DNA from 3 places in the Exiguobacterium sp. GL_137 genome. Region 1 is predicted to be linked to each of the others. Evidence: riboswitches for the same ligand, from Rfam matches in the RefSeq annotation. Region 1 holds a riboswitch; each other region holds the start of a gene.
What was found. Region 1 has a riboswitch for lysine ahead of AC3IRK_RS02630 (aspartate kinase). Riboswitches for the same ligand answer to the same signal wherever they lie in the genome.
Positions count from the first base shown of each region.

Region 2: another riboswitch for lysine. It lies ahead of AC3IRK_RS15360 (Na+/H+ antiporter NhaC family protein); the one in region 1 lies ahead of AC3IRK_RS02630 (aspartate kinase).
Region 3: another riboswitch for lysine. It lies ahead of AC3IRK_RS01220 (amino acid permease); the one in region 1 lies ahead of AC3IRK_RS02630 (aspartate kinase).

Region 1 covers NZ_CM174406.1:498,375-501,539, forward strand. The annotation lists gene AC3IRK_RS02620 (argininosuccinate synthase) at 1-85, shown strand, start outside; gene argH (argininosuccinate lyase) at 82-1,452, shown strand; lysine riboswitch at 1,523-1,700, shown strand; gene AC3IRK_RS02630 (aspartate kinase) at 1,814-3,013, shown strand; gene AC3IRK_RS02635 (aspartate-semialdehyde dehydrogenase) at 3,026-3,165, shown strand, end outside.
Region 2 covers NZ_CM174406.1:2,951,986-2,955,150, reverse strand. The annotation lists gene AC3IRK_RS15360 (Na+/H+ antiporter NhaC family protein) at 1-1,321, opposite strand, end outside; lysine riboswitch at 1,427-1,602, opposite strand; gene AC3IRK_RS15355 (uracil-DNA glycosylase family protein) at 1,671-2,411, opposite strand; gene AC3IRK_RS15350 (heme oxygenase) at 2,559-2,891, opposite strand; gene AC3IRK_RS15345 (methyltransferase) at 2,977-3,165, shown strand, end outside.
Region 3 covers NZ_CM174406.1:205,309-208,473, forward strand. The annotation lists gene AC3IRK_RS01210 (GGDEF domain-containing protein) at 1-473, opposite strand, end outside; gene AC3IRK_RS01215 (MarR family winged helix-turn-helix transcriptional regulator) at 663-1,112, opposite strand; lysine riboswitch at 1,287-1,471, shown strand; gene AC3IRK_RS01220 (amino acid permease) at 1,606-3,084, shown strand.

The DNA of each region.
Region 1 (3,165 bases):
AGCAGCGAAAGGATTCATTAAATTGCATGGTCTTGCGATTGCGACACATGCCAGTGTCCATCGTCAGGAAGGCGTGAAAAAATGACGAAACTATGGGGCGGACGTTTTACGGAAAGTGCTTCCGCTCAAGCGGAAGCCTTCGGCGCATCGATTTCATTTGATCAGAAATTAGCCGCCGTTGATTTGCAAGGGAGTCTTGCGCATGCACAGATGTTGTATGAACAAGGGATTCTTGAGAAAACCGAGTGGCAACAAATTGAAGCCGGGCTGAAACAGTTACAAACGACACTCGATCAGCACGTCTACACGACGGTTGACGAAGATATCCACATGAATCTTGAACGGTTGCTGACGGAACAGATTGGTCCCGTTGCCGGGAAGCTGCACACGGCGCGCAGTCGAAACGATCAGGTCGCGACTGATTTGCATCTCTGGATGGAACAACATGTTCTCGAACTCCTGACCAGCATCCGTAATCTGCAATCCGTCATTACGGAACAAGCGGAGCAACATGTCGAGACGGTCATGCCGGGTTACACCCATCTGCAGCGGGCACAGCCGATTTCACTGGCACATCACTTGCTCGCTTACTTTTGGATGTTTGAACGGGATGCCGATCGGTTGACGGATAACTTAAAGCGGATCCGGATGTCGCCGCTCGGTGCAGGGGCACTGGCGGGAACGACTTTCCCGATTGACCGGTTCAAGTCAGCCGAGCTGCTTGGTTTTGAACAGGTCTATCCGAATAGCCTGGATGCGGTCTCGGACCGGGACTTCGTCATCGAGTATCTCGGTATCGCCTCAACAGTGATGATGCACTTGTCACGCTTTTGCGAAGAAATCATCATCTGGGCTTCACAGGAGTTTTCATTCATCGAATTATCCGACGCGTTTTCAACGGGATCGAGTATGATGCCACAGAAAAAAAATCCGGATTTCGCAGAACTGATTCGCGGTAAAACAGGACGTGTCTATGGTAACCTGATGGGCTTCCTGACGACGATGAAGGCTCTTCCGCTCGCTTACAATAAAGATATGCAAGAAGATAAAGAGGGTGTCTTTGATACCGCTGATACGGTGTTACAATCCGTTCAAATTTTTACAGGCATGATCGAATCCGCTACGTTTAAGACAGAAGCGCTCAAGAAGGCGACGATGCAAGACTTCTCGAATGCAACGGAACTGGCAGATTATCTGGTCACAAAAGGGATTCCGTTCCGGGAAGCGCATGAAATCGTCGGGAAAGCCGTCCTACATTGTGTGCAGAGCGGATGTTTCTTAAAAGATTTGACGCTGTCGACGTATCAGACGTTCCATCCGGTCATTGCGGAAGATGTATATCCGTTGCTCGATCCGGTTCAAGCCGTCGCACGACGGGGAAGTTACGGCGGGACCGGTTTTACAGCCGTCCGGGAACAACTCACATTAGCGAAGAAGTACCTTGAAAAATGATAAAATTCAAAAAAAGTTTGGCAAATCACTGGATTTAACAAAAAATGTTTGCTATAACTGTAACTAACAACCGACAGATAGAGGCGCGGATGACATCAGTAGCAACACTTACAAAGGCAAGCATGCCAAGTGATGTGAAAGGGGAAATCCGCCGAAGTGAACAGGAAAATGCTTTTTCCTGATTGCTGGTACAACGGTTAAGATCCGTTGTACTGCCGAAACCCACGTTTCGGAGCGCTATCTTACGTAAAAGAACGAATGACACTGTCATCGTTTGTCCGATCGTGATAACGACGGGCCGTAGGAACGCTCCTACCGGCCCGTCGTTTTTTTCTGTTTCGGGACAAAAGGAGATAGGATTGTGACAACTGTACTTAAATTTGGTGGTAGTTCGGTTGCGACTGTCGAACAGATTCAGTCAATTGCGAATTATTTGAAGAATCGGACGGATCAAGGGGAGAAATTAGTCGTCGTCGTATCAGCGATGGGGAAAATGACGGATTCATTGATTGCCCAAGCACAAGCGATTACCGACCGGCCGGAACGGCGCGAACTGGATCGTCTGCTTGCAATCGGAGAAGAACAGACGATTTCGTTACTCAGCATCGCGCTGAATTCACTCGGGACAAAAGCCTTGTCGCAAACGGGAGCCCAAGCCGGCATCAGTACGATGGGGCTGCATACGAAAAGTAAAATCAAACAAATCGACGGTGAACTGCTCCGGAAAAAACTTGAAACCTACGATGTGATCATCGTCGCCGGTTTCCAAGGGGTCAATGAACTGGGGGATGTCACGACACTCGGACGCGGCGGATCAGATACGACAGCCGTTGCCTTAGCAGCCGTCCTTGATAAACGTTGTGAGATCTATACGGATGTTGACGGTGTCTATACGGCAGATCCACGGATTCATGCTGCAGCGCAGCCGATTCCGCACATTTCATACGATGAGATGATGGAAATGAGTGCTCTTGGCTCAAAAGTCATGGAGATGCGCAGTGTCGAACTCGGTAAAAAATACGGCGTCCACATCTTCGTCGGAAAAACACTAGAATCGAAAAGAGGGACTTGGATTATGGAGGCAACGGAAACGATGGAACAGAAAGCAGTAACGAGTGTCAGTGTGACGAAAAACGTCCTGACGGTATCAATCAAACACGTTCCACAGACGAATTCAGCGGTCGCGGATATCTTTGAACTGTTGTCAGGTCGCCACGTCAACATTGATATGATCAGTCAGACGACGTTTGACAGTGACATCTTCCTTTCCTTCTCTTGTCCGTTAGACGAAGAAGAGTTTTTGGAAGAGGCCTTGCAGGATATCATCAATCGTTTCCCGACCGTCAAAGTCGATCGTCATAACCAACATGCCAAATTATCGGTCGTCGGAATCGGCATGCGGGACGCAACCGGCGTCGCTTCGAAATTATTTGCGATTTTCCGGGCCGAAAACATCACGTTTTATCAGGTTACAACATCAGAGATCAGCATCTCATATACGATTGCCCAAGCTGACATCGAACGGACCGTCGCAGCAATTGCTCAAGCATTCGACCTGTAAGGAGGAAATCATATGTATCATGTCGCAGTCATTGGCGCAACCGGCGCCGTTGGTCAAAAAATGTTACAAGTCCTGGCGGAACTCGACTTTCCGGTTCGTCAGATTTCAGCGTACGCTTCAGCCCGTTCTGCCGGGAAAACCGTCCAGTTCAA
Region 2 (3,165 bases), 570 kb from region 1:
CGAAGACAGATCCGGCAAGAACAGCGGCAAGTGTTGGTAACAACAGACTTGGATCAACCGCCATGATCAAATCGGCTCCGATCGGTAACATGATTCCGAACGTCCCCCAACTCGTTCCGGTCGAGAATGCCATGATACTGGCAATCAAGAATAGAAGGAACGGCAGATAAGAAGCGGGAATCGATTTGCTGATGAAACTTGCGAGATAATCCCCGGTCTTCATGTCACCGATGACCGCGATGATCGTCCAGGCAAACAACAGAATAACGACAGCGGGCCACATCGATTTCATGCCCGCCCAGATACTGATGCGGTAATCACGTGCCGGAATTTTCCGACCGATCATCATCAGGAACGCAACGACTAAACTGATGATGACACCAGAAACAAGTGAGCGCGTCACGTCTGTTGCTTCAAAGGCGCCGATTAACGAAAAAGGCCGATCGTCAGCCGCAAGTGCCTGGGCACCTGTCCAAAGAAGGGCTGTGATGGTCGCAATGACTAACACGACGATTGGAACAACCAAGTCACGGACTTTACCGCCATCGTGTTCCTTGACTTCTTCTGCCATCCCCATTGGTGTCCCTTTGTTGGCGTCAAACAATTCACCTTGTAAGGCCCGCAACTCGTGCGTCCGCATCGGTCCAACGGCAATTCCCGTATAGGCGATGTAGAGTGTCAGTAACAAAGCGAAGATGGCGTAGAAGTTTAACGGCACAATCATCAGGAACGCACTGAACGCCGAGTAATCAGTGATTGAATGGGTCGTCAAGATTCCTGCGATAATCGAGATGATGAATGCACCCCAACTCGATAATGGACTGATGACACAGACCGGTGCAGCGGTGGAATCGATGATATACGCCAGTTTGGCGCGCGAGACACCGCGACGATCCGTTAACGGACGACTGACATTTCCGACGGCCAGACTGTTAAAGTAATCATCGATGAAAATCAAAATACCTAATCCGAAAGCGGCAAGCCTTGCACCACGTGCCGTCTTGACATGTGTCGTCGCCCATTCGCCGAAAGCACGGGCACCGCCGGATGTTTGTATCAGTGTAGACAAGACACCGAGTAACAGTAAGAAAACGAGTAATAAGACATTCCATTCATTTAACGCACCGTCTGCCCAAAACAGACTGAAGATGTTTTTTCCGAGATAAACAACGGTATCCACCGGATTGAAGCTGTGAAGCAGTAAGGCACCAATCAAAATGCCGACACCAAGTGAAATGACGACTTTTCGTGTGACAATTGCTAAAACGATGGCAACGATTGCCGGGACAAGCGCAACGATAGAATCTGAATAGTTGACCATTGTTGTGGTTCCTCCTCCTTTTTTAGAAGATGAGACCCGTTGCACAGAAAAAAGCAAGGGCACCGGCAACAAAGCCGACACCCTTGCTGGATGCGTCTTTCTTAGCCGAATTGGAGCGCTCCATACAACATGCGTATGGCAATCGAACGGGTCTTTCCCGATTCGACCAGCATGGTCACGTCTGACACGTGACGATACTTCGGCGGCATCACCTTTCTTTGATCGTCTTCGTTGTCATCCTCAGACCAAATACTCATCAACACCGCGCCTCTACCTCATCGATAGAATAGTCATATTCTTTTTATAGGAAAATCTTATCCTATTTCTTTTAAAAAATTAAGGCTGTTTGTTAAGTATCGAAGTAGGAAGTTAACTGCTTCATCAAATAGTCTTTATTTTCTTCAAACTGTCGCTTCCGGTGTCCATTTGCACCAGAAGGATGCGGGAAACCAAATAATACAGTATGTTTTTTAATTCGTCCCTGATGAAGCAATGTCCGGACAGTTGACTCGACGACACGTCCGAACGGGACCAAAATGACAGGGTGGGGTAACTGATTCAATTCCGCTGCGAAGTGCTCATACGCGTAATGTTGCAGCAACGGTGTTCGGTCAATCTTTGGTTGATGTCCCGTATAATTTTTGTCCCGGTAAAAAACAGGATGTCTCAGAATCGAAGTCGTGTGCAACAGATTCTGATTTGCATGAAATAAGGTGGCTGTTGAAGGAATATTCAGCAGACGATTTAATTCGAGTTCATCTAACATTATTGTCAAATTACGCCGCATGGGACCGGCGAAACTGGCACTGTATTTGACGATTTTCGATGCTTCTTCGATTGTTGCACCATGGTGGAAGGCATCAGCCGCTTCTTCATAAGCAATGCGCATTTGTTCAAATCCTGGTGTGATGCCAATGAAGACTATTTTGGCAGAGCGATTGATATATTCTCCGATTGGTGAGTAGTAAACGGATAATTCCTGTTCCTGTTGTAATAGGAAACCGTCTGTGAACAAGTCCTGGCGCGTCAAGGACCGATCAATCGGTAAGGCGCGGATGGCCTGTTCAAAAATCGATAATGAATTCAGCATGATAAGTCCTCTCTCTTTCTGTATTGGACCTATGATAACAAATAATGGTATTACATACAATTTAAACCCATATCAATATAGTGAGGGGTCTCTTAAGAATAAAAAAACCTTGCGACCAAATTGGAGGCAAGGCGGTTCTGACATGAATTATAAAGAAGTTCGTTCTTTGACAGAAGCCACTTCATACGTGATGATTTCACTTCCAAGCATTGGAGATTCTTCTTGTTTGCCGTCTGACGGTGCCGGACGCTTATGTGACTCTTTAAAATCATCACTGTTCCGCCATACTTCAAAATCCTTCATGTCTTCCCAGTACATGTTGACGTTCATTTCATCGTGTTCTTCGAGACCTTGTGTCAGTAAAACTTCGACACGAACAAATCCCTTCATCGAGTCAAGACCACTCGGACGGGTAAAGCGTGGTGCGAGTGCTGCTGCCATTCCTTTTTTGACTTTAATCCGATTCGTAACAACGATCATTGGATAGTCCCCCTTATAGAATGAAATGCTTACATCCATAGTATAGTACGATGAAACCAACAATGCTTGAAAGAAGGAATCAAATATGAATGAAAAAGAGTACGAAGAACGGCTACGCATCGAGACGATTGATATTCAGCATCTTTATAATGCATTCAGCCATTATAACCGGTACGAACCGACGCCTTATGCAGCGCTGGAGGAATTATGTGCCGTCTATCCCTTCGATTATACGGATACGGTCATTGATTTCGGCTGCGGAAAAGGACGGTTG
Region 3 (3,165 bases), 290 kb from region 1:
AAGGTCGTCCAACTGCTCGTCAATAGATAGATAGCCGGCAACGAATAGAGAATACCGATCCCGATCATCAGTTCGAAGTTCCAGAAGGTCATCCGGATGTAGCGCCGGACGATGGCAATCGTCAGGATGAACAGTGCGATGACGATTGTTGACAGGATGGCAGCATCGATTTGTGCGACAGGCGTCAGGGCAAAACGTGTTGCGATAATCATGGTGCCGGTGACGAGTGCACTAGGTAAGCCGCCGAACATCATGGCAATGACGATGGGGACAATTCGTAAATCAATCCGGGCGACATCGATTTGGATGCTGTTGAACATCAAGAGTACAGAAATCAATCCGGCGATGAAGCCTAACACGAGTCGGATGTTCAGATTCGTGTTCGGTGTAATCCGCGGGTGATTTCGAAAAGGTAGAAACAAAAGAGTGATCGTTGTAAACAGTAGACAAAAATTGATGATGAAATTATTCATGATGGACAACAAATCCTCCCAGCTCCTCGTAAACGCATTTCCAATAAGATAGTTCTAGTATACCCATTTTAATAACGGCAAGAAATGGAAAAATGTTTAGGGAAACATGGCAAGTCGACAAAAAAGACAAAGTACACAGTCAAGTGAACTTTGTCAGCGAAAAAAATAAATATTTTTTTAAAACAATTTTTAGGAAGAAACAGCCTCTTCATCCATCGTTAAAAGGATCTTATCGAAGACCTGGACCATCGCATGAAGCTCTTCTTCGGTGAGTGTACCAAAACGGTCTTGGAGATATTTCCGGCGGACGATTTCAAGTTCGTGGAAAGCGGCTTCACCTTCGGCCGTCAATGCTAAAACAATCGATCTTCTGTCGTCCGTCGAACGCGTCCGCGTAACGAATCCGGCTTTATACAGACGATCAGTCAAAGCCGTTACCTGACTTGTCGCAAGCTCAAACTGTTCTGCGAGTAGAGTCGGACGTTGGGGACCATTTTCGGACAGGCTGCGCAAAATGAAAAATTCACTCCGCGTCGCGGTTCCTTCAAACAGTCGGTTGAGTTCGCGGCGTAATGTCCGGAGAATGACCCGCATTTGTTCCTCTAATCGATAGGTCAGTTGATCACGTTCTTGTGGCATTCAAGCAACATCCTTTCTCTCGGTTAACTTCTATAATTTAGTGTACTAAAAATTACGGAATCTTACCACGGATAGCGGAAATTTCAAAAAAAGAATTGACAATTTGAAGACGTTTTGTGTAACATGACGAAGTAATAACGAAATTATAACTAACTTAATTAGTTCTCACTCAACCAGTGGGATGGAGGTTGCAGTTCTTATAAGTACAGTCACGGATGTCGTCAAGCGGCAGATGAGGTGACTGAAAAGGAAGAATTGCCGAAATCAATCATCGCTTTGAAGATGATCGATTGGGATTAGATCGAACAGGTCTAATACTGTCACAGGTCAGATCTGACTTGTGGGGAGCTATCTTTCACGACGGTAGAATGGGGCGCATCCTTTTTACTATGTTGCGTTCTCATCTTCCTTCTGGAAGGTGAGGGCGCTTTTTGTTTTTTTTCGATTCAAAAAGTGTCCTCTCAAAAATTTAAAAAAGAGAGAAGCGAATAAGATGAATACTTTACAACCCCAAAGAAAACTCGATTCAACTGAAGAAGGATTAAAACGCGGTCTGCAAGCCCGTCACATGTCGATGATTGCGATTGGCGGAGCCATCGGAACCGGTTTATTCATTGCCTCCGGTGCGTCCGTTGCAGCTGCCGGTCCGGGCGGTGCCCTGTTATCGTATGCGGTCGTCGGATTGATGGTGTACTTTTTAATGACGAGCCTTGGTGAGATGGCCGCTTACATGCCGGTCGCCGGTTCCTTCTCGACCTACGGTGCGAAGTTCGTTGATCCATCGTTTGGTTTTGCACTCGGTTGGAACTACTGGTACAACTGGGCAGTCACGATTGCCGTTGAACTCGTTGCGGCCCAAATCGTCATGACATACTGGTTCCCGGATGTTCCAGGTTTTTATTTCAGTGCCATCTTCTTGTTACTGATGATTGGTTTAAATTACTTCTCCGTTAAAGGATTCGGTGAAGCCGAATACTGGTTCGCGATGATCAAGGTCGTCACAGTCATCATCTTCTTGATTGTCGGAGTCGCGATGATTTTTGGTGTCTTCACATCAGAAGCGCCGGTCGGCTTTAAAAACTTTGCATTAGGTGATGCACCGTTCGTCGGAGGCATTCCAGCCGTTATCGGTATCATCTTGGTCGCCGGTTTCAGCTTCCAGGGAACCGAACTTGTCGGAATCGCGGCAGGCGAATCCGAAGATCCGGAAAAAAACGTCCCGAAAGCTGTTAAACAAGTCTTTTGGCGGATTCTTCTCTTTTATGTATTTGCGATTTTTGTCATCGGCATGTTGATTCCGTATACAAGTCCGAACCTGGTTTCAAACGATATTACCGATGTAGCAGTCAGTCCGTTCACACTTGTTTTTGAAAAAGCCGGTCTCGCGTTCTCGGCAGCATTGATGAACGCCGTCATCCTGACGTCTGTTTTATCAGCCGGGAACTCCGGGATGTACGCATCGACACGGATGCTGTACACATTGGCACGCCAAGGTGACGCGCCGAAAATGTTCGCACAAGTCTCGAAAAACGGTGTTCCCCGTAATGCCTTGCTCGCAACTGGGGCAATCGGCGCACTTTGCTTCCTGACATCGATGTTTGGCGGACAGGTCTACCTCTGGTTGTTGAATGCTTCCGGGATGACCGGTTTCATCGCATGGCTCGGTATCGCGATCAGCCATTACCGTTTCCGTAAAGGATTCCTTGCGCAAGGTCATTCACTCAGTGACTTGCCGTACGTTGCACCTGCTTTCCCGTTTGGACCGCTCTTTGCCTTCGGACTTTGTTTCCTTGTCATCGTCGGTCAAAACTATGCCGCATTCCTCGCGGATCAAATTGATTGGGTTGGAATCGCCGCGACATATGTCGGTATTCCGTTATTCCTTGCTTTCTGGTTAGGTCATAAATTTAAAAACCGGACATCGGTCGTTCCTTATTCAGAAATGGAATTCCCGAAACATCCGCGTTCGTAAGGTAAAAGTCGATTCCGTTTCAAACGGAGTCGGCTTTTTTTTGATGGATGTTGAAAAAGAAATAATCTAGAAAAGCATATC